DNA from 2 places in the Faecalibacterium wellingii genome. Region 1 is predicted to be linked to the other one. Evidence: riboswitches for the same ligand, from Rfam matches in the RefSeq annotation. Region 1 holds a riboswitch; the other holds the start of a gene.
The links. Region 1 has a riboswitch for FMN ahead of MTP37_RS05990 (ECF transporter S component). Riboswitches for the same ligand answer to the same signal wherever they lie in the genome.

Region 1 (14,994 bases):
TTACAGGTCTTTTCTGCAAATGCAGCCCAGTCGCGGCAGGCTTCCTCGTAGTCCCTGCCTGCATAGTCTGCCACCAGCGCACCATAGGGGGCATCCTGCACAGCGGGGTGCTCTTTCAGCAGCTTCTGGAAGATCCAGCTGTAGCTCAGCATGCAGGGCAGGCAGGCCATCATGCACTCGGCTGCGTCCTCGCTGTTTCTGGCGGTGTCGATCATGTAGTCCACATAGGCGCGGTTCTCCGGCCGCAGCGGCAGGCTCTGGATGCCCTCATCGGTCAGCCCGAACTGCCTCAGGCAGCGCAGGCGTTCGGCGTCCTCGTTCTCGTTTACGAAGGACAGCAGGGAATAGTAGGTGCGGATGGTCTGCATATCTGCCGCCTTGGTCATGCCCCATGCGAACACCTTGGCATATTCCCGCAGGTAAAGGCTGTCCTCTACAATGTAGCCCTTAAAGCAGGCTTCGTCCAGCGTGCCGTCCGCAAGTCTTTCCAGAAATTCCGAATGCAGGCACTGCTCCCACACGGGCAGGCTTTCCTGTACCAGCTGCTGCACAAAAGACTGCTCACTCACCAACAAATTCTCCCTTCAGTGCAAACATGTGGTTCATGGGGCCGGAGCCATGGCCCAGATCCAGCATGGCAGAAAGACAGCCGGAAATATAGGCTTTTGCCCGCTCCACAGAAGTATCCAGATCATAGCCCTTTGCCAGATTGGATGCAATGGCGCTGGACAGGGTGCAGCCGGTGCCGTGCGTATTGGGGTTGTCAATGCGTCTGCCCCGGAACCACTTGCCGCAGCCGTTCCGCCACAGCAGGTCGTCGGCGTCATTGATCTGGTGGCCGCCCTTGCACAGCACGGCGCAGTGATATTTTTCACTGATGCGCTGTGCGGCAGCTTCCATGCCTGCCGCGTCGGTGATCTTCATGCCGGAGAGGATCTCGGCCTCCGGGATATTGGGGGTGACGACCTCTGCCATGGGCAGCAGCTTTTCGGTCAGTGCCTGCACGGCGTCATCCCGCAGCAGCTTGGAACCGGAGGTGGCTACCATCACGGGATCCACCACGATATGCTTTGCATCATAGCTGCGCAGCTTCTCAGCAATTACCCCGATCAGCTCAGCCGAGGATACCATGCCGATCTTGACGGCGTCCGGGTAGATGTCGGTAAAAATGGCGTCGATCTCCTGCGCCAGAAATTCCGGGGTGGCTTCAAAAATGCCGGTAACACCGGTGGTGTTCTGGGCGGTCAGGGCGGTGATGGCGCTCATGGCATACACGCCGTTGGCGGTCATGGTCTTGATATCGGCCTGAATGCCGGCACCGCCGCTGGAATCGCTGCCGGCAATGGTCAATGCGGTTTTCATAGCAATAACTTCCTTTGCATCAAAATGCGGAAATGCCCACAAGGAGACATTTCCGCATGCTGAAGCAGTGGTATCTCCCTACGTTGGCATTATCCAAATCAGGTCACAGGTCTGGGCAGACAGCCCACTCTCAGCCTGCTTTTGCAAGCTCCCTTTTCTGTGCACAAGCATACCACAGTGCAGCTTTATTTGCAAGTAGTGCCGGGCTTTGCAAAGCGTAGCGAACGTGGTAAAATGAGAAAAAACAAAAAGGGGAAACACCATGAACATTACAGTCTATCTTGGGGCAAATGAAGGCAGCGATCCGGCATTGGCAGCGGCTGTCCGGGAGCTGGGCAGCTGGATCGGCGCAAACGGGCATCACCTTGTATACGGCGGTTCCCGCAGCGGTCTGATGGGCCTGCTGGCGCAGAGCGCACTGGATGCGGGCGGCACCGTGACCGGTGTAGAGCCGCAGTTTTTTATTCAGCAGGAGCTGCAGCATGATGGCCTGACCGAATTGATCGTTACCAGAGACATGGCTGAGCGCAAGACGAAGATGATCGAGCTGGGGGATGCCTTTATCGCATTCCCCGGCGGCACCGGCACGCTGGAAGAAATTGCAGAAGTGATGTCCCGGGTCTCGCTGGGTCAGTTGGATGCGCCCTGCATCCTTTATGATCTGAACGGCTACTACGACAGCCTGAAGGCACTGCTGGACAAAATGATCGAGAAGGGGCTTTCCACGCCGCAGCGCCAGCGGGGCATCCGATTTGCGGCGAATCTGGAAGAGATCACAACAATTTTGAATAAAGCCTAAAAGGGAACGCTTCTCACGGCCGGGAAGCGTTCCCTTTTTATATCATTCTCCCAGAGCAGTGCGGATATTTGCCAGCACCTTCTGGCTCAGCAGCACAAAGGCCTGCTTGGTGCGCCCGGCGGAAACATTGGCGCAGTGTACGTTCTCGCGTTCAAAAAAGCCCTCGCCCACCGGGCCTGCAGCGGCGCGGGTATCGCAGAAGAAATGGGTGCCTGGCAGAGTGAGCCAATCTTCCAGTGCGGCCGAGTCAAAGCCCGGACCGATGGAGGTGTTGAACAGCACCTTTCCCTCGCCCAGCTGCGCAAATTCGTCTTTGCCCAGCAGCAGGACGTTTTTGTTCAGGCAGGTGAACACCACCTCGCTCTCGGTCAGCAGCTGTGCCAGCGGCTTGTAGGCCATGCCGGAGGCTTCGGCATCGGACTTGCGGGTGCGGCTGTAATAGGCAATGTCGGCACCCATAAACTGCAGCGCATCGGCGATCATTTTGCCGGACACACCCAGCCCGACGATGCCGACCTTCAGCCCGGTGATCTCCACAGGCTCGTCCCGCAGCATGGGCATTCCAAAACCGTGCAGGATGCCGATGAGCTCGTGCAGAACGTACTCCACAACGCCGCGGTCGCCGTAGTCCCGGATGCCCAGCACTTTGATGCTGCGGGTGCGGGCATAGGCGATATCTACGTTGGCGCTCTCCTCCGAGTACAGACTGCAGCACATGCCGATGTAACGGATATTCGGGCAGCGCTCGATCACGCTTTTGCCCATGCGGGAGGTATAGCTCAGAAGCGCGGCATCTGCATCCCCGATACGCCGCACGATCTCGTCATCGTCCGCCGGGATATCGCGGTACAGGGTCACCTCTTCTGCATACTGATGCAGCTCCTGTTCAGCGGAGGGGATCAGGCTGACCGGCTCAATGGCTACCAGTTTATGGAACATGTGCAGATCCTCCTTTTAATAGAAACACACAGGGGAAGCGAGATTGCGCAGCAGGGAAACCACACTCCAGCCAGCAATGGCGCTGGTGGAAGAGCAGATGTCCACCACAGCCTTCACACCCTCGATCTCGGCAGTGATGCGGTGATCGTCACCCACCCAGCCGGGGACCGAATGCATGGTCACGCCGGTGATCTCCGGGCCGGTGGTGGCCAGAGAGGTGGCCACGGCTACGTTGACCCGGCGCGGGAAGGTGGCAATGGCTTGCTTGGCATTGCCGGTGAACACAGTGGTCTTTTCCGTATCGGTGAGCAGGTGCTCCTCCCATACGGGCGTGTTGCGGAAGCCCCTTGCGCCGGTGTGGGTCTCGATGCCTGCGGTCTCGGCCAGCTGCTGGGCCTGAGCCATCAGGGTGACGGTCTGCAGTACATCAAAGCCGCCGATGGCACCGCTTGCCAGATGCACCTTGGCATCACCCTCTGCGGCAGCGGCCTTGACCTGCTCATAAAAGGCAAGGTCTGCAAACGCGCCAATGGAAATGATGACCAGGTTCACGCCTTTTTTCAGCACAGGCACAGCCATGGCGCGCACAGCCTCCACCGAAGCGGTCTCCACGATGTACTCTGGCTCCAGCGCCAGCAGAGCATCCACATCGTCACACACGGCACAGCCCACTGTTTCGGCAGTCTTTTCTGCCGAAGCACGGGTGCGGCTGGTCACGCCCACCAGCTCGTAGTCCGGCAGAAGACCGTTCTTCCATGCATCGGCCACAATGTTGCCCAGAAATCCGCAGCCTACGATACCAAATTTTGTTTTCATATCCTAAACTCCTTTTTCTGCTTTTTCCAAAGAAAGCAGCATATTCCATTAAAGTATATCATATGAAAACAAAAAATGATATAATAAGGTGCAAGAAAGGAGAAAGCTATGTCGAAAACAAAGGAGCTTTTCTGGACGTTTTTCAAAATTGGAGCGTTCACGTTTGGCGGCGGCTATGCCATGGTGGCTTTGCTGCAGAATGAATTTGTGGAAGAGAAAAAGTGGTTGACAAAAGAAGAATTTCTGGACATGGTGGCAATTGCGGAGTCTACGCCCGGCCCGGTGGCGGTGAACAGTGCCACCTATATCGGCTACAAGATCGAGGGTGCGGCAGGCGCGGCGGCGTCCACGGTGGCGGTGTGTCTCCCGTCCTTCGCGGTCATTTATCTGATCTCGCTGTTCTTTGACCAGTTCCTCCGCCTTTCGGTGGTGGCAAGTGCGTTCCACGGTATTCAGGTGTGTGTGATCTATCTGATCCTTTCCGCCGGACTGAAGATGCTGAAGGAGCTGGAACACAGCGTCTTCAATATCGTCATCCTGACCACGGTTGCGGCAGCGATGGTGGGCTGTTCCATTGCAGCAGTGTCCTTCTCTTCCATTTTTTACATCCTGTTCAGCGGTGCGGCCGGGCTGCTGGTGTATGCAGTACAGCAGCTGCGGAAGGGGGAGAAGAAGCCGTGATCTATGTAGAACTTTTCTGGAATTTCCTCGTGATCGGTGCGCTGTCCTTCGGCGGCGGCTACGGGATGATCTCGCTGGTGCGGGAAACGGTCTTAGGACACGGCTGGCTGACGGAAGGCGAATTTCTCAGCTTCATTGCCGTGTCGGAATCCACACCCGGCCCGCTGGCCATCAATATGGCCACCTTCATCGGTGCTTCACAGGGCGGCTTCTGGGGTGCGCTGTGCGCGACATTGGGCGTGGTGCTGCCGTCCTTTGTCATTATCCTGCTCGTTGCATCGGTGCTGCAGAACCTGATGAAGTATGCGGGAGTCAACGCAGTTCTTGGCGGCGTTCGTCCCTGTGTGGTGGCGATGATCCTGGCAACTGCTGTCAACATGGCGCTTTCTACGCTGGCCGGGTTTGCAGCGGACAAGGCAGGCATTGCACCGGATCTCCGTTCCATTGTGGTGTTCCTGCTGCTGTGGGGGCTGCATGCCCTTTGCCGCCGGAAAAAGGGCAAAGCACCATCGCCCATTGGGATGATCCTGCTCTCTGCAGGACTGGGGATCCTGTTCTGGGGAATATAAGAATAAGCATTGCACGCTGCCTGAGGGGCATCCTGCTTCGGATGGCAGCTCCTGAAAAATGCGCCGGGAGGTTCCCAATAAACCTTTCCGGCGCATTTTTGCTGCAAAAAAACCGGGCACAGAAAAAGTTCCGTGCCCGGTTTGATCGTTCCTTGAACTAAGAGTGCTGCCTGAATTATGCGGCAACAGAAGAAGCAGCTTCGCTGGAAGCAGCCTCACTGGAAGCGGCCTCAGAAGAAGCAGCCTCGCTGGATGCAGCCTCAGAAGAAGAACCGTTCTCCTCTGCAACAGCGGAAGAAGCGTCCTCCTCGGCCTCAGCAGCAACAGAAGTGCTGGTAGAAGCAGCCTCGGAAGAGGATGCAGCAGTGGAGGAAGCAGAACCGCCGCAGGCAGTCATGCCAACAGCCAGAGCCAGAGCGACAACAGCAACACAAACATTCTTGAGTTTCATATCTAAAATCTCCTTGCTTCATGCAAAAGTATTCTTGCAGCTGCCCCACAGGAGGAGCCTTGCTGCAAGAAGATATTCTAGTCTTTTTATTTGAAAAATCAAGAGCTTTTTGGGCAAAGAAGTGATATCTTCAAGAAAATCTACGCTTTTGTTATAATTTGTTGACGAAAGTCAAAGGCTTTTTGGCAAAATTGAACCGGAAGGCAAAGAAACGGCAGATGAGCTGGAACAACTTTTTATGAGGGTGGAAGGGTCGTATAATTTGTTCAGATAAAACCTGCGGAATAAGACTTTGCTCCGGACAGAAATAAAGCTGAGAGAATCTCGGGTGCGGATGCGGCCGACGCATTGCACGGGAAAGCTTTTTCAGGGCGTTCCGGACAGCTCTGCACCTTTTTACCTTTGCGCACATACAACGGGCAAAGGGGGAATGCTGTTTTGAACCGGATGATCTTGACTGCATGGGTGCTGCTGTTTCCGGCGGCGTGCACTACATTGGGCGCAGCGGGGGTGTTTTTGCTGCGGCGGCAGGCCCGGCCCTGCACACAGCGCATTTTGTGCGGCATGGCGGCAGGCATTATGCTGGCGGCCAGCGTGTGGAGCCTTTTGCTGCCCGCCATTGAGCGGGGACGCGGTCTGGCACTGCCTGCGTGGATCCCATCGGCGATAGGGCTCGTACTGGGCGCAGTGGGCCTTTTGCAGGTGGAGCAGTTTGCCGGGCAGCTGCTGGCAGGCGGGGCAGGGCACAGCGGCCGCATGATCCTGGCTGTGACCTTACACAATCTGCCCGAGGGCATGGTGGCAGGGCTTGCCGCTGCCATGGCGTCGACCGGGGAGCCGGATGCCATCAGCGGGGCACTGGCACTGAGCCTTGGCATCGGCCTGCAGAATATCCCGGAAGGTGCGGCGGTCAGTCTGCCGCTGGCCCATGGCTCCTGTACACGGCTTCGGGCGTTTCTGGCGGGCGCTGCGTCCGGGCTGGTGGAGCCGCTGGGCGCATTGCTGGCCTTCGCCCTTGCGGAGCAGGTCGGTGCTGCACTGCCGTGGCTGCTCAGTGCGGCGGCAGGCTGCATGGTGTGCGTGACCGCGCAGGAGATGATCCCGCAGGCGGTGGAAGAGGATGAGCCTGCCGGTGTGGTGAGCATCGTGCTGGGGTTTGCGCTGATGATGGCGCTTGATGTGGCATTATAACCGATGAAAAGTCATACGATAACAAAATTCAGCACAGGCGTGGTCAAACTGAAAATTCCTGCATTTTTCGGAAAATCTTGCGTATGCGGAAATTTTATGATACCCTGTATGCAACGTATCCGCAAGAGGGTACGGGGCAAGAACGAACAGACACAAAGGTGTGACTGCCTGCTGAGGTGCGCACCGGAGTGTGGAATAAGCATCCTGACATGCGGGCAGAGCCTTGAAAGGTTCCTGCCCGCATTTTTTAACAAGAGGGGGAAATCAGGATGCTGGATACCATCACAAGCATCAACAGCGCGGTCAATGGAGTGGTCTGGGGGCCGATCGGTCTGGCGCTGCTGTTCGGCACCGGTCTGGTCATGACGGTGCGGACAGGCGGATTTCAGTTCGGGCACGTTGGCCACTGGATGAAAAACACCATTGGAGCCATCTTTACCAACAAAAAGGTAACGGCCCATACGAACAAAGAGGATATGGCCATCAGCCAGTTCCAAAGCCTTTGTACGGCGCTTGCGGCCACCATTGGTACGGGCAACATCGTGGGTGTTGCCACGGCGATCATCAGCGGCGGCCCGGGTGCCATCTTCTGGATGTGGGTCATGGCGATCCTCGGCATGATGACCAACTACTCCGAGAATGTTCTGGGTATTTTCTACCGCCGTAAGAACGAAAAGGGCGAGTGGTCCGGCGGTGCCATGTATTATCTGGCTGACGGTCTGGGGGCCAAGAAGGGCTGCAGGGCTCTGGGCCGGGTGCTGGCGGTCCTGTTCTCCTGCTTCTGCGTGCTGGCATCTTTCGGCATTGGCAACATGAGCCAGATCAACTCCATTGCAGGCAATATGAGCTCTGCGTTCAACATCCCGAACGTGGTCACAGGCGTTGCGCTGGTGCTTCTGTCCGCTCTGGTCATTCTGGGCGGTCTGAAGCGTGTGGCGGCTGTCACAGAGAAGATCGTCCCCGTTATGGCGATCATGTACATTGTAGGCGCGCTGATCGTGGTGGGTGCACATTTCACGGCGATCCCTGCCGCATTTGCAGCCATCTTCAAGGGTGCGTTTGCACTGCCTGCAGCGGGCGGCGGTATTCTGGGCTACGGCATCTCGCAGGCCATCACATGGGGCTTCAAGCGCGGCGCATTCTCCAACGAAGCGGGCCTTGGCTCATCGGTCATGGTGCACTCGTCCTCCAATGTCCGGGAACCGGTGCAGCAGGGCATGTGGGGCATCTTTGAGGTCTTTGCTGACACCATCGTGGTCTGTACGCTTACGGCGCTGGTGGTGCTGACCACTGGCTTTGTGGATCTGGAAACCGGACACATGCTCTCCGATGTGCAGGGCAGTGCACTGGTGGGGCAGGCATTCTCCACCGTGTTCGGGCACTACGGGCCCAAGTTCGTTGCAGTATCCATCCTGCTGTTTGCCTACTCCACTGTGCTGGGCTGGAGCCACTACGGCACCAAGGCCTTTGAGTATCTCTTTGGCACGAAGGCCAGCGTTGGCTACAAGGTCGTGTTCGTGGGCATGGTGATGGTAGGTGCCACCATGAAGCTGGGCCTTGCATGGGACCTGTCCGATACCTTCAATGGTCTGATGATGCTGCCGAACCTGATCGGTGTGCTGGCACTGTCCGGCACGGTGGCAAAGATCACGAAGAACTACATTGAGCGCCAGCTCTGCGGCAGGAACATTGCCCCCATGTGGTCGGCATTTGAAATCTATCAGAAGGAAGAAGAGGCGCAAGAAGCTGCAGAGGTGCAGCTGGATAAGGCTGCAAATGAATAAACAAAAAAATGCCGCTCCGGTTTGGCTGGAGCGGCATTTTTTCTGGTGTCAGGAATTTTTTTCAATGTACACGCTGGTGGAGGGAAAGGCAAAATCCACACCGTCAGCCTGCATGATATCCATGATGTTCAGGTTCAGGTCGTTCTGCATCTGCAGGAACTCGGCGTAGACATTGGTCACCAGATAGGCGGAGACCAGAATGTTGATGCTGGAATCCCCAAAGTTTGCCAGCTGCACGATGTTGGTGCCCTTGTTGGTATACGGGCTGGCATCCAGCATGGCCTGCAGGTCTTTCATCAGCTTTTCCAGCTTGGGACGGGTAGTATTGTAGGTGACGCCAAGGTTGAATTTATAGGGACGCATGGTGCGCAGGGCCGCGTTCTTTACCGTGGAAGCACAGATCTGGCTGTTGGTGACGATATTGATGGTCTTATCCAGAGAGCGGATGCGGGTGGAGCGGAAATTGATGTCGATCACTTCGCCCTCCACACTGCCCACGGTGATCCAGTCACCCACCGAGAAGGGCTTATCCAGCAGGATGACGATGCCGGAAAACAGGTTGCTGGCGCTTTCCTGTGCAGCCAGCGAAATGGTCAGGCCGACAAGCCCGGCACCGGCTACGATGCTGCCGATGGGAAAGCCCACCTCCTGCGCCAACGCAGCCACGCACAGCACGATGACCAGCACCTTGTAGGTGGTATCCAGCAGAGAGCGCAGCGTTTTGTTGGAGCGGATCTCCGGGCTGCAGGAAGCCAGCAGCAGGTCGGCCAGATCGGATGCGGCATGCAGCCCTTCGCAGACCAGAAGGGTCATGGCGAGACGGAAACAGAGCAGCAGCAGCTTTGGAATGCCGGAAATGGCCCATGGCAGGGAAGCGGCGGCCAGATACACACCAATGACGCTGCACATGCGCAGGATGGGGGTGGAAAAACTGCGCAGCAGGATGGGCGTGCCGGTAAAATACCAGCTGCGGGCAAGCAGCGCCGGAATGCCCTTTTTGTTCAGCCAGCGGCGCACGAGCCATGCGGCCAGCAGGATGAGCAGGGCGCACACCGCACGCGCAGCCAGCGCCAGCCAGCCTTCCAGAAGCAGCGAGCCAAGTTCAAACGAGAGATCACGGATCGAGAAAATCATTTTAACCTCCTGAATTTTTACAGCGCATCCATGATATCATATCACACCCGCCGGAGCAAGGCTGAGAGGAAAACAAAAAAGGAATACTTTGATAAAAAATATACAAATCAAAAAGTTTCCTCTTGACAAGCCGGGGCCGGCACGCTATACTCTGTGCCAGAAAGTTCGTTTCAGGGCGGGGCGTGATTCCCCACTGGCGGTAAGGAAGTTGCTTTCGTTGCCGGAGCGTGCCAAAGGAACAAAAAAGTTCAAACGGCGCGCAATGACAATGAGAGAGATCTCCAAGTCCGCGACCACCTTTTGTGGGTGCTGACCCGGTGCGATTCCGGGACCAACGGTATAGTCCGGATGTAAGAAACGGCAGGCAAATTGTTGTCTACGCGCCCTGTTGCAGTGTTTTTTGTTGCAGCAGGGCGCTTTTCTGTTTGTCCTTCCCGTTCCAAAATAAGAAACTGCTTTCATGAGCAGGGCGTAACGAATGACAAAGACGCTCAGGCGGTGTGCAATGCTTACGGGAACAGCTTCTGCGATACGAAAAGAGCTTTCGGAACATTTTTACAGGGCCTTTTGCCCGGGAAGGAATCATAACCATGAAAAAGAACACGACCCACAATCTTACCGTTGCCGCCATGCTCAGCGCGGTGGCCTTTATCCTGATGTTCATTGAGTTTCCCATCCCGATGCTCATCCCGTCCTTCGTCAAGATGGACTTCTCCGACCTGCCCGCTCTGCTGGGCGCATTCGCACTTGGCCCGGTGTACGGCGTGGTCATCAGCTTTATGAAGAACCTGCTGCACATCGTCATCAAGGGCACCTCCACCGCGTGTGTGGGTGAGCTGTGCAACTTTATGCTGGGTGCGGTTTTCTCCGCTGTGGCAGGCGTTGTCTATAAGCACCACAAGAGCCGCAAGACCGCCATCATTGGTGCTATTGCAGGCGCTGCAGCCATGGCTGTGTTCAGCGTACCGTCCAACTACTTTATTACTTATCCGGCCTATGTCACCTTCTACCATATGCCGCTGGAGGCGATCCTTGGCATGTATCAGGCGATCCTGCCCTCCGCAGACAGCCTCATCAAGTGTCTGGTCATCTTTAACATGCCCTTTACGCTGGTCAAGGGCCTGCTGGACGCAGCACTGTGCCTGCTGATCTACAAGCCGCTGTCTCCCATCCTGCACGGCAGAAAGTAACTTGTTCTCCACTTTTTTCTTCTCAAATCAAATAACCACAGCAAAACTCCCCGGTCAGGTCCCGCAGTGCGGTTCCCGGTCGGGGAGCTGTTTATTTACAGGAAAATAGATTCGCCAGCAGTCGATCAGGCCAGTGCGCCCTTGTCCAGCCATCTGCCGCGTGCCAGCCGCACAAGGAACAGCACGCCGCGCATGGTCAGCTCAAAGCTCATGGCAAACCACACGCCCACCAGCTCAAAACGCGGGGCCAGCAGGGTGGCAAGGGTGAGCCGGATGCCCCACATGCTGACGAGGTTCAGCACAAAGCAGCCGGCACTGTCGCCGGCGCCCTGCATGGCCCCGCTGGCAACGATGCTGGCTCCGAACATGGGCTCGGCCAGAGCTTCGATCCGCAGCACCTGCGCACCCAGTGCAATGACTGCGGTGTCTGCGGTGAAGATGCCCATCAGATTGGGCGCAAACAGATACATGCCTGCACCGGTCAGAGCCATGATGCCTATGCCCATGCAGGTGCACAGCCATGCAAAACGTCTGGACATATCCCGGCGGTTTGCGCCTACAGCCTGACCGACCAGTGCAAGGGCGGCATCCTGAATGCCGTAGCCTGCCATATAGCACAGGCTTTCGGCGCTTACGCCCAGACTATTGGCAGCAATGGCAGTGGTGCCAAGGCCGGACACGATGCGGATGAGCAGGACCTGTGCGGAGGAAAGGGCCGCGCGTTCGGCGGCCAGCGGTGTGCCCACCTTCCAGAGGTTCTGCAGGCAGGCTCTGGTGATCTGCCAGGAGCCGGGCTTGCGGATGCACAGCGGGCCATCGCGGAGCAGCAGCAGTGCCAGCGTCAGCGTGCCGCTGATGGCAGTGGCAAAGGCGGTGCCCAGCGCCGCGCCCGGCACGCCCCAGCCGAGACCCCATACGGTCATGGTGCGGCCCAGCACCGTCATCTGCCGGGTGGGGTTGATGAAGAAGAAGTTGAAGATCACATCCAGCACGCAGGTCAATACGCTGATCAGGCCCGGCGTCAGGGCGTCGCCGCAGGAACGCAGCATAGAGGAATAGGTGCCCATGACCATCAAAAAGGGCAGGGAAGCGGACCAGATGGCAAAATAAGCCGATGCATCCGCCCGCAGGGACGGGTCTGCCCCCAGCCATCCGGGCAGAAACCGGCTGATGCCGATGCCAAAGGCGGCTGCCGCAAGGCCCACTGCAAGGTTGAAGATCATAGACTGGCGCAGCACACCGCGGGCGTCTGCCTGCCGGTCGGCCCCCAGATACTGCGCCACCTGAATGGCAAAGGACATGTACAGACCGGCCAGCATCCCATGCATGAGCCAGGTGCTGGAGCTGACGATGCCGATGGAGGCTGTAGCCGATGCACCGATGTGGCCTACCATGGCCGCGTCGATGTATTCCACCGCTGTTACCACGATCTGCTGCAGGATGGACGGAATGCTCAGAGTCAGCACCACCTGCATGGTGTGCCGCAGCGGTACCTGTTCGCCCCGGCGCATCTGTGCCGAGAGCTGCTCAAGGGAAATGGTCATTGGTTCTCCTTATCCTGATTACACATTAAAAAATGGCGCCGCATACGCTTTGCCATATTCAGCGGAAAATATATTTTTATAGTTTGCGTTTGCTGTGGGCTGCGGCCCGCTCCAAACGCTTTTTCACGAATAAAAGCCCGGAAAGCAAGCAACAGCCCAAACAGCAAAATTTGACAAACTAATACACTATTATAGGTGCAGGCACGACAAAAGTCAATCAAAGACACATTTTTCGCTGTGAGTGATTGATTTTTTACGGGCAGCGTGATACACTTCTTTCACAGTAAGAATAAAAGAAAGAGGAACTTTGAATATGATCGAACTGCTGCTTTCGGTCGTGGGACAGCGCGGCGTGGATGCTCTGGCATTTCTGCTGGCATTTGCTCTCACGGCTCTGATGGATTCCGTTTTTCATGACAGGCTCCCCCATGACCATGGCCGCGAGTTTGCGGTGAATGGTGCACTTTCCAAGGGCAAGGCCCGCGGTTCCGGCCTGATCTTCGTGCTGTGCATCGCGCTGGTGTCGATGGCCTTCCTGCCCTTCAAGGTGGAGTATGTCATCTATACCGTGCTGCTTATTGCGTCCATGCTGTCCGGTTACTTTGACGATGCGGCAGAGACCGCATGGAATGAGTACAAAAAAGGCCTGATCGATTTTGTGATCGCCATTGTAGCCGGTGCCACTTACCTGAACTTCAACGGCTGCGGCGTGCACTTTTTGCAGTGGAGTTTCACCCTGCCGTATGCAGTGTACCTGCTGCTCATCGTCATTCTGATCTGGGCCAGCATCAATGTGGTCAACTGCACCGACGGCGTGGACGGTCTGTCTGCCAGCGTGGCAGTCGTGACCATCGGCACCTACCTGCTGGCCTATAAAACAGAGCTGGCCGAGTACGGCACTGCAGGCGTTGTGTTCATGGGTGCACTGCTGGCCTATCTGTGGTCCAACGCAAAACCTTCCAGCCTGCTGATGGGCGACGCCGGAAGCCGCGCCATGGGCTTTTTCATTGCAATGCTGTCGCTCAAGTGCGGCCACCCCTTTGCCTTCCTGCTGGCTGCCATCGTGTTCATCGTGGATGGAAGTCTGGGCATTATCAAGATCAGCCTGAAGCGCTTCCTGCATATTTCGATCCTCAAGAACACCCGCACCCCGCTGCACGACCATGTGCGCAAAAACAAGGGTTGGAGCGACGAACAGGTGGTGGCCCGCTGGCTGATCCTGCAGTGCGTGGCGTCGGCCTTGCTGCTGCTCCTTGTCCGCGGCTAAAATATAGCAATAAAAAAGACGCTTGGCCTTGTCTGAATAGGTTTCCCCGGCAGGGAAGCATACAGCAGTGGATCAAGCGTCTTTTATTTTATAGTTCTATGATTCGTTACAGCCCGGCCTTTTTCGCTGCGGCCTGCACCACGTGGCCTACCAGCACCGAGGTGGTCACAGTGCCAACGCCGCCGGGCACAGGGGTAATGGCATCCACGATGGGTTCAGCCTCGGCAAATTTCACGTCACCGCACAGCCTGCCCTCTTCGTTCACATGGATGCCCACATCCACCACGGTCTGGCCCTCCCGCAGGCAGTCGGCACCCACGGCACCCATTTTGCCCATGGCGACCACGACCACATCGGCTTCTCTGCACAGGGCGGGAAGATCCCGGGTGCGGGAATTGCAGATGGTCACAGTGGCGTTCTCACGATCCAGCATCATGGCGGCGGGCTTGCCCACCACAAGGCTGCGTCCCACTACGACAGCACGCCTGCCGGAAAGCGGAATGTTGTAATACTTCAGGATCTCAAGGCAGGCCTGTGCAGTGCAGGGAGCGTAGCCGAGGTCGGTATTGGTGAATACTCCGGCCAGCGATCCGTCTGTGATGCCGTCAATGTCCTTTTCCGGAGCCAGAGCCGCACGCACAGTGCGGTCGTCAAACTGTTTGGGCAGAGGACGGAACAGCAGACAGCCATGGATGGCATCCTCTGCGTTGATCTCTGCGATCACCTTCAGCAGCTCGTCCTGAGAGGCATCGGCAGGCAGCAGAAACTGCTTTACCTCCACGCCGACCTTGCCGCAGCGGGCGATCACGCCGCGCTCGTAGGAGAGGTCGTCCTCCCGTTCGCCCACACGAACTACGGCCAGCGTGGGCACGACGCCTTTTGCTTTGAGCTGCTCGCACAATGCGGCGTTGCGCTCGTTCATGGCGGCCACAACCGGCGCACCTTTTAAAATCGTTGCCATAATACTTTCCCTCTCTCGATGATTGATAGTAAAAGCAGCTTCTCAGGTCGGAGGGCAGGAAATTTCTCCGGCGAATGTCCTGGGGCCCCGGCGCGTAAGCGTTGGGGCGGGACTGGAGTCCCGGGCTGTTCGCGGAGAAAGCTTCCTGCCTTCGACCGTAGGTCACCGCATCCGTAATTTCTCCGTCACCGATGCAAACACGGCATCTGCTTTCGGTACAAATTCACCCAGCAATTTATCCGCCTTGGCATCCAGTTCCGCAGCGTGTGCACGGTCTGTCATCAGCTTTGTGTTGATGAACACATT
Region 2 (14,994 bases), 1.1 Mb from region 1:
GAGGGTCTGGAGGCCGCTGTTCTGGCAGACCTCGAGAAGATCCGCACCGAGGGTGCCGAGGCTGCCTACAAGAGCTGCCTGTAAGCCTGATCGTTTAAAAGAAACATTGCTTTGAGGTGTGAACCCTCTCAGTCCGCTTCGCGTCCAGCTCCCCCGAGGGGGGGAGCTTTTGCGGAAACGTAAAGTTTTCATCGCAAAGACCTCGCCCTTCGGGAGAGGTGGCATCGCATGGCGATGACGGAGAGGGTTCATTCCCTTTTGTGCTTTTAATTGTCAACAAGGAGAACAACTATGCCGCAGGCAATTCATATCAGCCCCATCGACAACGTGGTCGTTGCTCTGCACCCCATTGCCAAGGGCACGCTGGTGGAAGTGGACGGTCTTTCCGTGACTGCTTTGGAGGACATCCCGCAGGGCCACAAGATGGCGGTCAAGCCCATCAAGAACGGCGAGAACGTCATCAAGTACGGCTTCCCCATCGGCCACGCCACCGCTGACGCCGCTCCCGGCAGCTGGATGCACACCCATAACGTGCACACCAACCTGTCCGGCGAGGTGGAGTACAGCTACAACCCCGCCCCGGATCTGGCTCCCCTGCCTAGGGTCGAGCCGGAGACCTTTATGGGCTTCCGCCGCAAGGATGGCCGCGCTGCCATCCGCAATGAGATCTGGATCATCCCCACCGTGGGCTGCGTCAACGACATCGCCAAGAAGATCGTTGCCGACAATCAGGATCTGGTCACCGGCTCCATCGAGGGCCTGTACACCTTCACTCATCCCTTCGGCTGCAGCCAGACCGGCCACGACCATGCACAGACCCGCAAACTGCTGGCTGCGCTGGTGCGCCACCCCAATGCTGCCGCCGTTCTGGTGCTGCATCTGGGCTGCGAGAACCTGCAGCACGATCAGTTCGTGGAAGAGCTGGGCGAGTACGACCATGACCGTGTGAAGTTCCTCACCTGTCAGGAAGTGGACGACGAGTTCACCGCTGCCCGCGATATCCTCAAGGAACTGGCCGCTTACGCTGGTCAGTTCAAGCGTGAGCCCATCCCCGTGTCCGATCTGGTGGTGGGCATGAAGTGCGGCGGCTCGGACGGCCTGTCCGGCATCACCGCCAACCCCACCATCGGCCGCTTCTCCGACATGATGGGCCAGCGCGGCGGTTCCACCGTGCTGACCGAGGTGCCCGAGATGTTCGGTGCCGAGGGCTTCCTGATGGATCGCTGCATCAACCATGACGTCTTTGTCAAGGCTGAGCACATGATCAACGGCTTCAAGGATTACTTCATCAGCCACAACGAGGTGGTCTACGATAACCCCTCTCCGGGCAACAAGCAGGGCGGCATCACCACTCTGGAGGACAAGAGCTGCGGCTGCGTGCAGAAGGGCGGCACTGCTCCCATCATGGATGTCATCGGCTACGGTGATCCTGTTGTCACCAAGGGCCTGAACATGCTGTACGGCCCCGGCAACGATCTGGTCTCCGCCACGGCCATGACCGCCGCAGGCGCACACCTGATCCTGTTCTCCACCGGCCGCGGCACTCCGTTCTCGGCCCCGGCTCCCACCCTGAAGATCTCCACCAACACTCCGCTGGCCCAGAAGAAATCCGGCTGGATCGACTTCAACACCGGCGTGATCGCAGATGGCGAAAAGACCATCGACGAGGCCGCAAAGGACCTGCTGGATCTGGTCATCCGCGTTGCAAGCGGTGAGCAGACCAAGGCCGAGAAGCACGGCTTCCGCGAGATCTCCATCTTCAAGGACGGCGTCGTTCTGTAAAAATCAAAGGCTGCTGAGCGGTTCGCGCCGCCCGGCGGCCTTTTTGTGCATCTGTGAGCCACAAAAAGGATGTGTTTTTATGGCTATGACCACCCGTATGATGATCTATGCGTTCCTGCTTTATGGCGGCATTTTTGCCGCTATCGTGGCCGTTATTGCAAGGGTCATAAAATATCTCATCCGCTATGGCATTGATTATTATTTTGAAAAACTAAAAGAACATCAGAAGGACTGAACCCTCTCCGGCATCGCCTTGAGATAAAGCGCAAAAAGCTCCCCCTTGGGGAAGCTGGCTGTGAGCTTGCGAACAGACTGAGAGTGTTAAAACAGGAGGTATATTTTATGAATCAAATCACCACCCGTTACGTCACCGAAAACGGTGCCTGCTACGAGCAGTATGTCATCACCGACGCCGAGGCAAAGACCGAGCTGGTCATCACCCCGGAGCGCGGCGGCATGATCACCGGCTTCTCGCTGAACGGCGAGGAGTACATCTGGACCCGCCACCCCAATTTTGCCGAGTGCAACCGTCCCCGCTTCGGCGTGCCGGTGCTGTTCCCCAACTGCGGCCTGCCCGATAACGGCGTGCATATCTTCGACGGCAAGGCATACCCCATGGAGAACCACGGCTTTGCCGACCTGTGCGCATGGGATGTGGAAAGCGTCGGCCCGGACGGCGTGACCCTGATTCTGGAGTCCACCCCGCTGACCAAATTCCTCTATCCCTTTGATTTCACCGTGCTGATGAACTACAACCTCGAAGGCAATACTGCCGCCATCAACATGACCGTGATCAACGAGGGCGATACCAACATGCCCTTCAGTTTCGGCTTCCACCCCTACTTCAAGGCTTCCAAGCTGGAAAACGTGGACTTCGACATCCATTGTGCCACCTGCTCCGAGAGCGCCAAGGGCGATCAGCCCGCTGCCCCGGAAAAGATCACCCTCACCCGCAAGGAAGGCGCCGACAACAGCGTGCGCCTGCTGACCGGCGTACAGTTCCCCATGACCCTCACCGACAGCGGCAACGGCCACAAGGTGACTGTGGATGCAGATGACAGCTTCGACCACGCCGTGCTGTGGCAGCAGGATGCCGAGAGCTTTGTGTGCATGGAGCCCTGGAACGGCTGGGCCAACAGCGTCAACGAGGAAGGCCGGCACGAGGTGCTGGAGCCGGACGAGGCCATGACCGCCGATTGGAGCATCACCATCGAGAAGGTCTGAGCTTCGTATCGTATAACAAAAAGGACACACCTACCATGGTGTGTCCTTTTTGTTATAGTTCAGTTCTTTGCCGGAATCATAAAGCTCTTATTTTCCGCCGGGTCCCAGTAGAGCAGTTCCACCCTGCCGCCCTGTGCCAGCAGTTTTTCCTTCGGTTCCTGCTTTTGCCAGCAGCGTTCCAGCAGCTTTTCCATGTCGGCATCGGCAGACACCTTCTCCGGGCAGAGAGTGCTGCCCTGCCACTTGCCGTCTGTGTACAGGCTCAGCACACCGGCATTGCCCGCCAGAATCGCGGCAATGTCCTTCTTCATGCGGTCGTAGTCATACTCCACCGCCTTGTACTGCCCGTGCCACAGGCCGAAGAACACCGAGAACTCTCCGCCCAGTTCAATGAGCAGATTCTCTTCGTTGTGCGGATTCTTGACCACAAAGGCCACATCTTCGTTTTCCATGTAGTCGAAGTCCGGCTCTTCATTCGTGTGCACGGTAACATGCTGGCTGCTCAGCGCCGCAAGCAGGTCCTCCTGCACGGCACTGGTATCCGGGATCTCATCATAATTGATATTTGCGTTCATTGGGCTACCTTCTTTCTTATCTCATCCAATTTAATTAGCGTATCTCCATTTTTTAATGTTTTTTTATTTGAATTTTCCATATATTAACCATCAGTATCCAATAACCTTAGACTCCACCTCCGAAATCACCTCTTCAGAAATCAAGTTTACATCAAGTCGATATACCACATTCATCCGCGGATTGTATACGCCGAGATACTTTACGTTTTTATATTCCGGATGAATCGAGTGAATTCCCATACGCCAATACATAAGTAATTGAAGAGTATGCTTGTTCTGGAGTTTTCGTTTTGACACTTTAAAGTCCCAGAGAGTATCGTCTGTCAAGAAATCGCCATCACCAGTAGCAACATAACCAGTATATCCACCTTCAAAAGTCAAGCCATCCAATACTTTCGGGCCGTAAATCTCAAAAAAGCGTTGAGAACGTTCAACCATCGTGCGAATATTTTCAATTGTATGTGCATCAGGCTTTATATCCTCCACCGGACGATACGCCATAATCCCCGCCCTACACACAGAATCAAACCCAGATAATTTTACAGCCGCATCAATAGAATTGTCATCCAGTCCATTTATATTAAGTAGCAATTGTTGGAACTGCTCTAACCGGCGAATGCCCATTGCACCCATTCTTGAAATGCAAAATGTCTCCTCTGCCGGGGTTCCAGTCATAAAACGCGTAAGGTAATCCACCGCCAGACCAACCAATCCAGGCGATATATTTTCCTCCGAATTTAAGTCGTCAATGTCACCACCGTCAAGTACTGTTTGTGTAAACTCGTTCGGCCTTATATAGCCACCCCATGGTTGCTTTATTTTACTGATACGCCGTGTTACAGAACACATCCATCCGTTCGCAGCGACATCTTGCAGCGTCAACTCACCGGTTAGAATTTTGTCCAACACATCTTCCCTTGTCAACATGGTTCTCATCTCCCCCCGATGTTGTCATGAATAGGTTTTGGTGTTCCGAGTTTGCTCATAAGTAAACCGATTATTTTCTCATCATGTGTTTTCCTTGGAGTTTGGACAATGCACATACCACCTCGACACGATCCTGATTGTCCAAACTCAATTCAAGGTCATGGTCGATGATGGGCAGCTTGAACCGGACGGACTTCAGCCACTGTCCGTTAGGCTGGCGTTCCGGGTAGATCTGCACCTCATCGATCAAAATCTCCACCAGTCTGCGGCGTTCCGCCTCGGTCATGGTGGCATAAAGCTTGTCAAAGCAAATCAGGATCTTATAGATGTTGTCGCCTGTGATTTTGTCGGCTTCAATGGCCTGCTTCTTTGCCCGGGCATCCATCAGTCCATTTTCCACCTCTTCGATTTTATCGTACATCTTATAAAGGCGGTCGTCAAGGTCGGATTTCCGGGCGATAAAGTGCCGGTCGTCCGGGTCAAGGCTGTCGATCTCCTCCATAAGCCGGGATTTTGTGGAGTAGTGCTGCCGCAGCTGCTTCTCATAGGCGGCAATCTCCTGCTCAATGGCAGTGGTATCCACCTTCATATTGATCTTCTCTTGCATCATAGCGGCAAAACGGGGATTGCTGACCAGCTTGGACACCACTTCAGCAACTGCCGCATCCAGCACTTCCTCTTGAATTTGCTTGCGGTAATCGCACTTGTAGCCCCGCTGCATATTGCGGTGCTTGCAGCCGTAATAATAGAAGTCCTTGTACTTTGTCCCGTCCGGTCGCTTCTTGATAGACTTATTGCCATACATTCCCGCACCGCAAACCGGGCATTTCACAATGTTGGACAGCAGGTGCACCCGATCTGTTTTGGGACGAGCTACCAATTCATACTTCTGTGCATTGGCTTTCATCTTGACCTGCGCGGCCTGCCAGACTTCTTCTGACACCAGACCTTCATGCAGACCATGCCCATCCGCGCATCCTTCTGCCGCAGAACAGGTGCTTGCCGGAGCCTCTCGCAGCCCCTTTTTCGCATCAGCCGAAACTAAGGTGTAACACACACGACTTTGCAAGCAAAGTCGTGTGCCAAAGTGCGCTGCTCTCGCCTGTCGGCTCGGTCAAGCGCTTCAAAATGCAACGCATTTTGAGGTCGCCACTGGCGACCCGCGCCCCTTTGGATTCTCCGTTCACATTGTCCTACGGACGATGTGATTTTATTGTTGTAGCGATTCGCTTCATCCCGGTTTCGTCCCGGTTTGCAGAATGCCCTTGCAATCCGAAAGGAGCCGTGCTATAATGCCGCTGTAATTAAATCAGAAATCTTCAGGGCAGGGTGCGATTCCCTACCGGTGGTACAGCCCACGAGCCGTAAGGCATGATTCGGTGAAACTCCGAAGCCGACAGTACAGTCTGGATGAAAGAAGATACCAAGCGCAGAGCCCGCACGGTTCTGCGCTTGTGGAGGCTGCTCTGGGATGCGTTTGCATTCTGGAGCTTTCTTTTTTGCACAAGGGTCCCTTGTGTCTTTTCGGCTTGCCCTGAACGTTTTTGTTCAGGGCTTTTTCTTTTGGAGGCGACACGATGAACGACAAAGACTATATGCGTCTGGCTTTGCAGCTTGCAAAAAAGGGTTGCGGATGGACATCTCCCAACCCGATGGTGGGTGCCGTGGTCGTAAAAGAGGGCAGGATCATCGGACAGGGCTGGCACCAGAGATACGGTCAGGCTCATGCGGAGCGCAATGCGCTGGCATCCTGCACCGAAGGTCCGCAGGGAGCGACCCTGTATGTGACATTGGAGCCGTGCTGCCATTACGGAAAGCAGCCGCCCTGCGTGGATGCGATTCTGGACGCGGGCATTCACCGGGTGGTCGTGGGTTCTGCTGACCCGAATCCGCTGGTGGCTGGAAAAGGAATTGCAATCCTGCGCGCACACGGCATAGATGTGACCGAAAATGTTCTGCAAGAGGAATGCGATGCGCTGAACAAGGTGTTCTTCCACTATATCACCACAAAACGCCCCTTCGTTTCCATGAAATACGCCATGACGATGGACGGAAAAATCGCCACATACACAGGCGCTTCCAAATGGATCACCGGGGAAATTGCCCGGAATCATGTTCAACGGCAGCGACACCGATTCCGCGGCATTATGGTGGGAGTCGGAACCATCCTAGCAGATGACCCGCTGCTGACCTGCCGGATAGAGGGTGGCCGTGATCCCGTCCGGATCATCTGTGATACACATTTGCGGACACCGCTGCAATCACAGGTGGTCATGACCGCCAAACAGGTTCCGACCATTCTTGCGACCTGCTGCGGCGACCCGGAGAAGCAGGCGGCATATCAACAGGCCGGGTGCCGGGTCCTTTGTCTGGAAGCGCATTGCGGTCATGTGAATCTTCTGCAACTGATGGAACAGCTGGGGCAGGAGCAGATCGACAGCATTCTGCTGGAAGGCGGCGGAACCTTGAACTGGTCTGCACTGGAAAGCGGCATCGTGCAGCAGGTACAGGCTTACATTGCCCCGAAGCTGTTCGGAGGAAGGGATGCCAAAGCACCCATTGAGGGTGCAGGTGTCCCGCTTCCGGATGCTGCATTCCGCCTGAAGAACAGCCGATTGGAACAGCTTGGCAAAGATTTCCTGATCGAAAGTGAGGTAGAGTACCCGTGTTTACCGGAATCGTGGAAGAAGTCGGAACAATAAAATCCATCAATCGGGGACAGCATTCCGCCGTACTGACTGTTCGTGCAAAAACGGTTCTGGAAGGAACCAGGATCGGCGACAGCATCGCCGTCAACGGCATCTGTCTGACCGTCAGGCAGCTCTTCCCGGATAGCTTTGCTGCGGATGTCATGCACGAGACCTTGAACCGCTCTGCACTTGCACAGCTCACCATTGGAAGTGCTGTCAATCTGGAACGTGCCATGCCGGCCAACGGACGTTTTGGCGGACACATCGTAGCAGGCCATGTGGATGGCGTCGGACGCATTGCTAATATCCGAAAAGACGATACGGCTATCTGGTACACCATTCATGCAGATTCTGCGATCCTTCGCTATGTCGTCGAAAAAGGCTCTATCACAATAGACGGTATCAGCCTGACCGTGGCTGCGGTGGAACCTACGGGCTTTTCCGTGTCCACGATACCGCACACCGTCCGTCAGACGAACCTGAACCAACGGCACAAAGGGGATTTTGTCAATTTGGAAACCGATGTTGTTGGAAAATATATCGAGAGGCTGCTTTCATCAGAAACACCGAAGCAAAACACGCTCACAAAAGAAATGCTGCTGCGCTGCGGCTTTTAAGGAGAGTTTAGGATGAACTTCAATACCATTCCCGAAGCTTTGCAAGACCTGAAACAAGGAAAAATCATTCTGGTAACGGATGACCCCGACCGTGAAAACGAGGGGGACTTCATCTGTGCTGCCGAATTTGCCACCACCGAAAACATCAACTTTATGGCGACCCACGGCAAAGGTCTGATCTGTATGCCGATGTCCGAGGCTTTCGTCCAGAAGCTGCAATTTCCGCAGATGGTGCAGCATAACACCGACAACCATGAAACGGCATTTACGGTGTCCATCGACCACGTTTCTACTTCTACGGGCATTTCTGCCGCAGAGCGTTCCATTACGGCGATGGCTTGTGTGGACGATCACGCAAAAGCAGAAGATTTCCGCAGACCGGGCCATATGTTCCCCCTTCTGGCAAAAAAGAACGGTGTATTGGAGCGCAACGGTCACACGGAAGCAACCGTTGACCTGTGCCGTCTGGCAGGGCTGAAAGAATGCGGCCTGTGCTGCGAGATCATGCGGGAGGATGGCACGATGATGCGCACCGCTGAACTGGCAAAGCTGGCAGAGCGTTTCCAGATCAAATTCATCACCATCCGTGATTTACAGGAGTACCGCAAGTGTCACGATAAACTGGTCGATCAGGTGACGGCGGTGAACCTGCCCACCAAGTATGGCACCTTCAGAGCTTATGGTTTTGTGAGCCGCCTGAACGGAGAGCATCACATTGCACTGGTAAAAGGTGACATTGGCGATGGAAAGGATATTCTGTGCCGCGTCCACTCGGAATGCCTGACAGGAGATACATTTGGCTCTTTGCGTTGTGACTGCGGCCAACAGCTGGCCGCTGCCATGACGCAGATCGAAAAAGAAGACCGGGGTATCCTGCTCTATATGCGGCAGGAAGGCCGGGGCATCGGTCTGATCAACAAGCTGCGTGCCTATGAACTTCAGGAGCAGGGCATGGATACGCTGGAAGCCAATCTCGCTCTGGGGTTCCATGGAGATGAACGGGAGTATTATCTCGGCGCACAGATCCTCCGGGAACTTGGCGTAAAAAGCCTGCGCCTGCTTACCAATAACCCGGACAAAGTATATCAGCTCTCCGAGTTTGGGCTGGAGATCTCCGAGCGCGTACCCATTCAGATGACGGCGACCCCGTATGACCTGTTTTACCTGAAAACGAAGCAGGCACGGATGGGGCATCTTCTGGAATATTAACAACGAAAGAGGTATTTAAAAATGAAAACATTTGAAGGCAAGCTGGTTTCTCAGAATATCAAGGTCGGTATCGTAGCTGCCCGATTCAACGAATTTATCACGTCCAAACTTCTGAGCGGAGCAATGGATGGTCTGCTCCGGCACGATGTGCAGGACGCTGATATTCATGTTGCATGGGTTCCGGGTGCTTTTGAGATCCCACTGGTTGCCTCTAAAATGGCAAAAAGCGGAAAGTATGATGCTGTGATCTGCCTTGGTGCCGTGATTCGCGGTTCTACCAGCCATTACGACTATGTGTGCAATGAGGTTTCCAAAGGCATTGCCACGGTCTCGCTGGAAAGCGGGGTTCCCGTCCTCTTTGGTGTTCTGACCACCGAAAACATCGAACAGGCCATCGAGCGGGCAGGCACCAAAGCAGGTAATAAAGGCTATGACTGTGCAGTCAGTGCCATCGAGATGGTAAACCTGCTCCGGGAAATGGATACCGCCGCAGAGTAAAATACACGCAGGAGTTTGCCATGATCGTTATAAAGACCCGACAGCCTGACCCGGAATTGGAGCAGAAGATCCGGATGCTTCTGGAACGAGAGCACATCGAGGCAGAGCAAATATCCATTGATTCATGGGAGAAGTTGATTCTTCCGGGGCTTACACTGGATGGAATGACCCACGAAGTGTCGTGCAACGGCAGAAAAGTCTCCCTTACACGACTGGAGTTCGATTTGCTGCTGATGCTTGCCTCCCACGAAGGACAAATCTTCTCAAAAGAAGAGCTTTTCCGTGCTGTGTGGGGACAAAACTGTGACGACACCTTAAAGGTCGTGGCAAATACCGTTTCCAATCTGCGAAAGAAGCTGGCCGGCTGCGGTAGCTTTATCCGCACTACCCACGGCGGCTATGCTTTTGTAAGCCAAAAGGAGAACGACCCGGCATGACCAGGATCTTATTTATTTGTCTCGGAAATATCTGCCGAAGCCCGATGGCGGAGTATGTGATGAAAGACCTTACGTCCAAGGCAGGACTATCCGAGCAATTTGAAATCGCATCAGCCGCCACCAGTGCATGGGAAATCGGAAATCCGGTCTATCCTCCTGCACGGCAGAAGCTGGCAGAACATGGCATCGACTGCAACGGCAAGACCGCCCGGCAGATGACCCGGCTGGATTATACACGGTATGATCATCTGATTGGCATGGACGAAAGTAATCTGTGCGACATCCTGCGGCTTGTCGGCGGAGACCCACAGCATAAAGTCTCGCTGCTGATGGCGCATACGGATCATCCCCGTGAAGTGGCAGACCCATGGTTCACGGGAGATTTTGAAGCCACATGGCAGGATATACTGGAAGGATGCACGGCATTGCTTGAGGAACTGCGATCATAACAGATTATCATAAAAACGGACGGATGTCTGCCAGTTGACAGACATCCGTCTATTTTTTTATTTCAAATCATCTTAAAATACTTCAGCGCCTCCCGGATGGCTCTTTCCTTCTCCGCCGGGCACTTGAGCCGCTTGGGGTTCTCAGCCTTAGGCTTGTTGTAGTTCTGCCGCTCCTTGATGCCGCATTTCTGCTTGACCTGTGCAATATAGAGGTCGCTCACGTTCAGACCGGTGTGTTCCTTGACGTGCTCCCGGATCTCTTCATAGGTAGCCTTGGTCTCTGCAGCAGTCACATCCAGTTCATCCATTTTCAGATTCACCGTGATCTTCTGGTAGATATCTAGTTTGGACAATGCACATACCGTCTCGATATGCTCACTGTGGGGGAACATATCCACCGGCGTACTGCTCTCCACTTTGTATCCCTTTCGGGTCAGCAGCTCAAGATCCCGGGCCAGCGTGACCGGGTTGCAGCTGACGTACACCACACGCTTCGGGGCCATGCGGGCCACGCTTTCGATAAACTGCGGCGTAGAGCCCTCCCGCGGCGGGTCCATAAAGATCACGTCTGCCCGCTCGCCTGCGGCGGCAGCCTCGCCGATCCACTGGGTGGCATCGGCGGCAAAGAAGCGGGCGTTCTTCACGCCGTTGTGCTTTGCATTGCCAATGGCGTCATGCACTGCGTCGCGGTTCAGCTCCACACCCACCACCTGCTTTGCATGGTCGGCGGCGGTCAGGCCGATGGTTCCGATGCCGCAGTAGGCATCCAGCACTACCTCTTTTCCGGTCAGCTTTGCGGCGTCCACCGCAAGGCCGTACAGCACTTCGGTCTGGGCGTGGTTGATCTGGTAAAAGCTGCGTGGGCTGATGGCATAGGTCTTGCCGCAGAGGGTATCCAGAATGAAGCCCTTGCCGTACAGCACCTTTTCCGCTTCATCCAGCACTACGCTGGTCCTGCGGCTGTTCACATTCTGCACGATGGTGGTGATGGTCACGCCCTGCCTTCCGGCTTCAGTCAGCAGTGCTTTGACAAAGTTTTTGGCTCCCGGCAGCACCGGCTGGGCCGTTACCAGCACCACCATCACCTGCCCGGTCATGACGCCACGCCGCAGCAGGCAGTGACGCAGAAGGCCGGTGCCCTTATCCTCATTGAAAGGCTGGTAATGGCAGGCGCCCGCCGCTGCGCGCACAGCCAGCATGGTCTTGTCCAGCACTTCGTCCTGCAAAAGGCAGCTTTCCACCGGCAGCACCTTATGGCTGTTTGCCGCGTAAATGCCGGAGGTAAGTTTTCCACCCCAGCCGGTGGTAAATGTGGATATCACCTTGTTCCGATAGTGGTACGGCGTTTCCATGCCCCGGATATGTTCCACCGGGCCGAATCTGCCCAGCAGCTTTTTCACGGTCTCTTCTTTCTGCTTCAGCTGTGCGGCGTAGTCCATGCCCAGCATCGGGCAGCCGCCGCAGTTCTTGGCACGCAGTTTGCAATCCATCTTCCGCTCTCCTTTTTATCCATAAGGGTCATACAGATCATATTCTTCCGTTTCCAGATGCTTTTCCTCCAGCACCTTCATGGCCTGTTCCAGCTCGCTCTGGCCGCAACCGCTCTCACTCACCAGCGCGTGCACCGCCGCCGCAAGGTCGCCGCCAAAGAGGGTGTCCAGCCGTTCGCGCATGCTCCACACATTATAGGCGCGCCGGGTGATGGCCGGGGTATAGGTGTTGTGGTTGCCGTCCTTGCCGCTTTTCACCCAGCCTTTCTCCTCCAGCCGGTAAAGAAAGTTGAGCACGGTCGCCGGGGCCCAGCCCTTTGCACGCAGCTTTTCGTCGATGTCCCGCCGGGTCGCGGGCGCACGGCAGGCCCACACCGCCAGCATCACCTGCTCCTCTGTCGCCGAAAGCGGCTTTACACTGTCCGGGATGCCATACATCCTGCTGTTCTCCCTCCTTTCCGCATCTTTTTTGCTTTTACATTTGTCTTTGTTTCTTCATTATACCTGTTTTCCCGTAAAAGTGCAAGAGCCGGAAATGCCGATGGAATCAGGCTTTTTCGGCTATATTTTACATTTGTCTTAATTTTTGTTTTTCCGTCAAGGACATTTGTGTGCTTTGTGCCTGCACAGGGGCTTTTGCGCCGTATCTTTGTGCAAAGATGCTCTTGTTTTCGCCCCCGCAAAACCGGTATACTACGGCTACAGCAATCAAACAGAACGCACCGCAGAAAACCGCGGTGCTGTGCGATACAGGAAAGGGAGAGTTCATTATGGCACGAGTTTACAACTTCAGCGCAGGCCCCAGCATGCTGCCCGAGAAGGTGCTCAAGCAGGCACAGACAGAGCTGCTCGAGTACGGCGACAGCGGTCAGAGCGTGATGGAAATGAGCCACCGCAGCAAGTGGTTCGATGCCATCATCAAGGACACCGAGGCCACCCTGCGCCGGGTAATGAACATTCCCGACAACTACAAGGTCGGTTTCTTTCAGGGCGGTGCTACCCAGCAGTTCGCCATGGTCCCGCTGAATTTCATGACCACCGGCAAGGCAGATTACCTTGTCACCGGCAACTTCTCGAACCTTGCCGCCAAGGAAGCCGCCAAGTTCGGCGAGGTGAACATCGTTGCTTCCAGCAAGGACAAGAACTTCACCTACATCCCGGACGTGAACGCCATCAACTATGATAAGGATGCCAGCTACATCCACATCTGCCAGAACAACACCATCTTCGGCACCCAGTTCGTGGAGGTGCCGCAGGTGGAGGGTGTGCCTCTGGTGGCAGACATGAGCTCCATGATCCTCTCCAAGCCGGTGGACGTGACCAAGTACGGCTGCATCTACTTCGGCGTGCAGAAGAATGTGGCCCCCGCCGGTATGGCCATTGCCATCGTCCGCGATGACCTGCTGGGCCATGCCGCCGACAATGTGCCCACCATGATGAACTACACCACCCTGCTGGGCAAGGACAGCATGTACAACACGCCCCCCTGCTGGTGCATCTATATGACCGGTCTGGTGCTCAAGTATCTGGAAAACGACATCGGCGGTCTTGCCAACATGCAGAAGATCAACGAAGCCAAGGCCAAGGTGCTGTACGACTATCTGGACGGTCAGGACTTCTTCACGAATCCTGTGGAGCACCGCTACCGCAGCACCATGAACGTCACCTTCACCAGCCCCAATGCAGATCTGGACAAGAAGTTCTGCGCCGAAGCTGCAGAAGCAGGCTTCGTGAACCTGAAGGGCCACCGTCTGGTGGGCGGCATGCGCGCTTCTATCTACAACGCCATGCCTGCCGAGGGCGTGGATAAGCTGGTGGACTTCATGGAGAAGTTCCGCAAGGAAAATGCATAAAACCCTCTCAGCCTCACTTCGTTCGGCAGCTCCCCCGAGGGGGGAGCTTTTTATCAGAAGGACAACTTGATCGAACCCGCTTTCTAAGCTCGCCCTTCGGGAGAGCTGGCACGGTGCAAGCCGTGACTGAGAGGGTTCTCGTATAATAGAAGGGAAATCTGGACTATGTACACCATCAAAACTTTGAACGCCATCAGCCCGGTGGGTCTGGCAAAGCTGAACAACAAGCAGTTTGACGTAGCTGTGGACACCGATGCCCCGGACGGCATCCTCGTCCGCAGCGCCGACATGCTGAATACCGCCTTCAACGACAATCTTCTGGCCATCGCCCGCGCCGGTGCCGGCGTGAACAACATCCCGCTGGAGCGCTGCAGCGAGCAGGGCATCGTGGTGTTCAACACCCCCGGTGCCAACGCCAACGCTGTGGCCGAGCTGGTGATCGGTATGCTGATCGCCGGCAGCCGCAATGTGGCTGCTGCTGCCCAGTGGTGTCAGGGCCTGACCGGCGACCCCGCCATGGCAAAGACCGTGGAAAAGGGCAAGAAGCAGTTCGTGGGCAACGAGATCAAGGGCAAGACGCTGGGTGTCATCGGTCTGGGTGCCATCGGCTCCCGCGTGGCCAACTGCGCCATTGAGCTGGGCATGGAGGTCTACGGCTACGACCCCTACATCTCCATTGACGCCGCATGGAACCTGAGCAGTCAGGTGCACCACTGCGTGAACCTGAACGACATGTTGCCGCTGTGCGACTACATCACCATCCATGTGCCCTACCTGCCCACCACCAAGGACACCATCAACACACAGACCCTTGCCCTGTGCAAGGATGGCGTGAAGATCCTGAACTACGCCCGCGGCGAACTGGTCAACACCGAAGCCCTGCTGGAAGCCATGGAGACCGGCAAGGTGTCCGGCTACATGACCGACTTCCCGTCTGAGGCCATTCTGGGCAAGCCCGGCATCGTGTGCACCCCGCATCTGGGCGCTTCCACCCCGGAAGCCGAGGACAACTGCGCTGTCATGGCTGCAAAGGAGCTGAGCGACTACCTGAAGAACGGCAACATCATCCACTCGGTGAACATGCCGGAGGTCAACCAGCCCCGCGCAGGCGGCAAGCGCATCTGCATCATCCACAAAAACGAGCCCGGCATGATCAGCCAGATCACCGCCCTGACCACCGAAGCCGGTCTGAACATCGAAAACATGGTGAACAAGAGCAAGAAGAACATGGCCTACACCATGC

Region 2: linked by a shared signal. The riboswitch ahead of ribD (bifunctional diaminohydroxyphosphoribosylaminopyrimidine deaminase/5-amino-6-(5-phosphoribosylamino)uracil reductase RibD) and the one ahead of MTP37_RS05990 (ECF transporter S component) in region 1 are both predicted to bind FMN.

What each region holds. Positions count from the first base shown of each region.
Region 1 is NZ_CP094473.1:1,233,711-1,248,704, forward strand. It holds gene MTP37_RS05935 (thiaminase II/PqqC family protein) at 1-569, opposite strand, end outside; gene thiD (bifunctional hydroxymethylpyrimidine kinase/phosphomethylpyrimidine kinase) at 562-1,362, opposite strand; gene MTP37_RS05945 (LOG family protein) at 1,625-2,161, shown strand; gene MTP37_RS05950 (NAD(P)-dependent oxidoreductase) at 2,204-3,100, opposite strand; gene MTP37_RS05955 (aspartate dehydrogenase domain-containing protein) at 3,116-3,916, opposite strand; gene MTP37_RS05960 (chromate transporter) at 4,025-4,597, shown strand; gene MTP37_RS05965 (chromate transporter) at 4,594-5,166, shown strand; gene MTP37_RS05970 (hypothetical protein) at 5,342-5,617, opposite strand; gene MTP37_RS05975 (ZIP family metal transporter) at 6,065-6,808, shown strand; gene MTP37_RS05980 (alanine/glycine:cation symporter family protein) at 7,078-8,592, shown strand; gene MTP37_RS05985 (mechanosensitive ion channel family protein) at 8,641-9,726, opposite strand; FMN riboswitch at 9,889-10,090, shown strand; gene MTP37_RS05990 (ECF transporter S component) at 10,317-10,916, shown strand; gene MTP37_RS05995 (MATE family efflux transporter) at 11,042-12,460, opposite strand; gene MTP37_RS06000 (phospho-N-acetylmuramoyl-pentapeptide-transferase) at 12,774-13,727, shown strand; gene MTP37_RS06005 (bifunctional 5,10-methylenetetrahydrofolate dehydrogenase/5,10-methenyltetrahydrofolate cyclohydrolase) at 13,834-14,688, opposite strand; gene MTP37_RS06010 (cyclodeaminase/cyclohydrolase family protein) at 14,851-14,994, opposite strand, start outside.
Region 2 is NZ_CP094473.1:2,377,584-2,392,577, forward strand. It holds gene MTP37_RS11245 (tagaturonate reductase) at 1-84, shown strand, start outside; gene MTP37_RS11250 (UxaA family hydrolase) at 292-1,782, shown strand; gene MTP37_RS11255 (hypothetical protein) at 1,862-2,017, shown strand; gene MTP37_RS11260 (aldose epimerase family protein) at 2,125-3,006, shown strand; gene MTP37_RS11265 (hypothetical protein) at 3,066-3,581, opposite strand; gene MTP37_RS11270 (hypothetical protein) at 3,672-4,508, opposite strand; gene MTP37_RS11275 (zinc ribbon domain-containing protein) at 4,579-5,451, opposite strand; FMN riboswitch at 5,820-5,934, shown strand; gene ribD (bifunctional diaminohydroxyphosphoribosylaminopyrimidine deaminase/5-amino-6-(5-phosphoribosylamino)uracil reductase RibD) at 6,086-7,210, shown strand; gene MTP37_RS11285 (riboflavin synthase) at 7,174-7,815, shown strand; gene MTP37_RS11290 (bifunctional 3,4-dihydroxy-2-butanone-4-phosphate synthase/GTP cyclohydrolase II) at 7,828-9,024, shown strand; gene ribH (6,7-dimethyl-8-ribityllumazine synthase) at 9,046-9,522, shown strand; gene MTP37_RS11300 (winged helix-turn-helix domain-containing protein) at 9,543-9,959, shown strand; gene MTP37_RS11305 (low molecular weight protein-tyrosine-phosphatase) at 9,956-10,408, shown strand; gene rlmD (23S rRNA (uracil(1939)-C(5))-methyltransferase RlmD) at 10,471-11,898, opposite strand; gene MTP37_RS11315 (BlaI/MecI/CopY family transcriptional regulator) at 11,914-12,336, opposite strand; gene serC (3-phosphoserine/phosphohydroxythreonine transaminase) at 12,669-13,751, shown strand; gene MTP37_RS11325 (phosphoglycerate dehydrogenase) at 13,917-14,994, shown strand, end outside.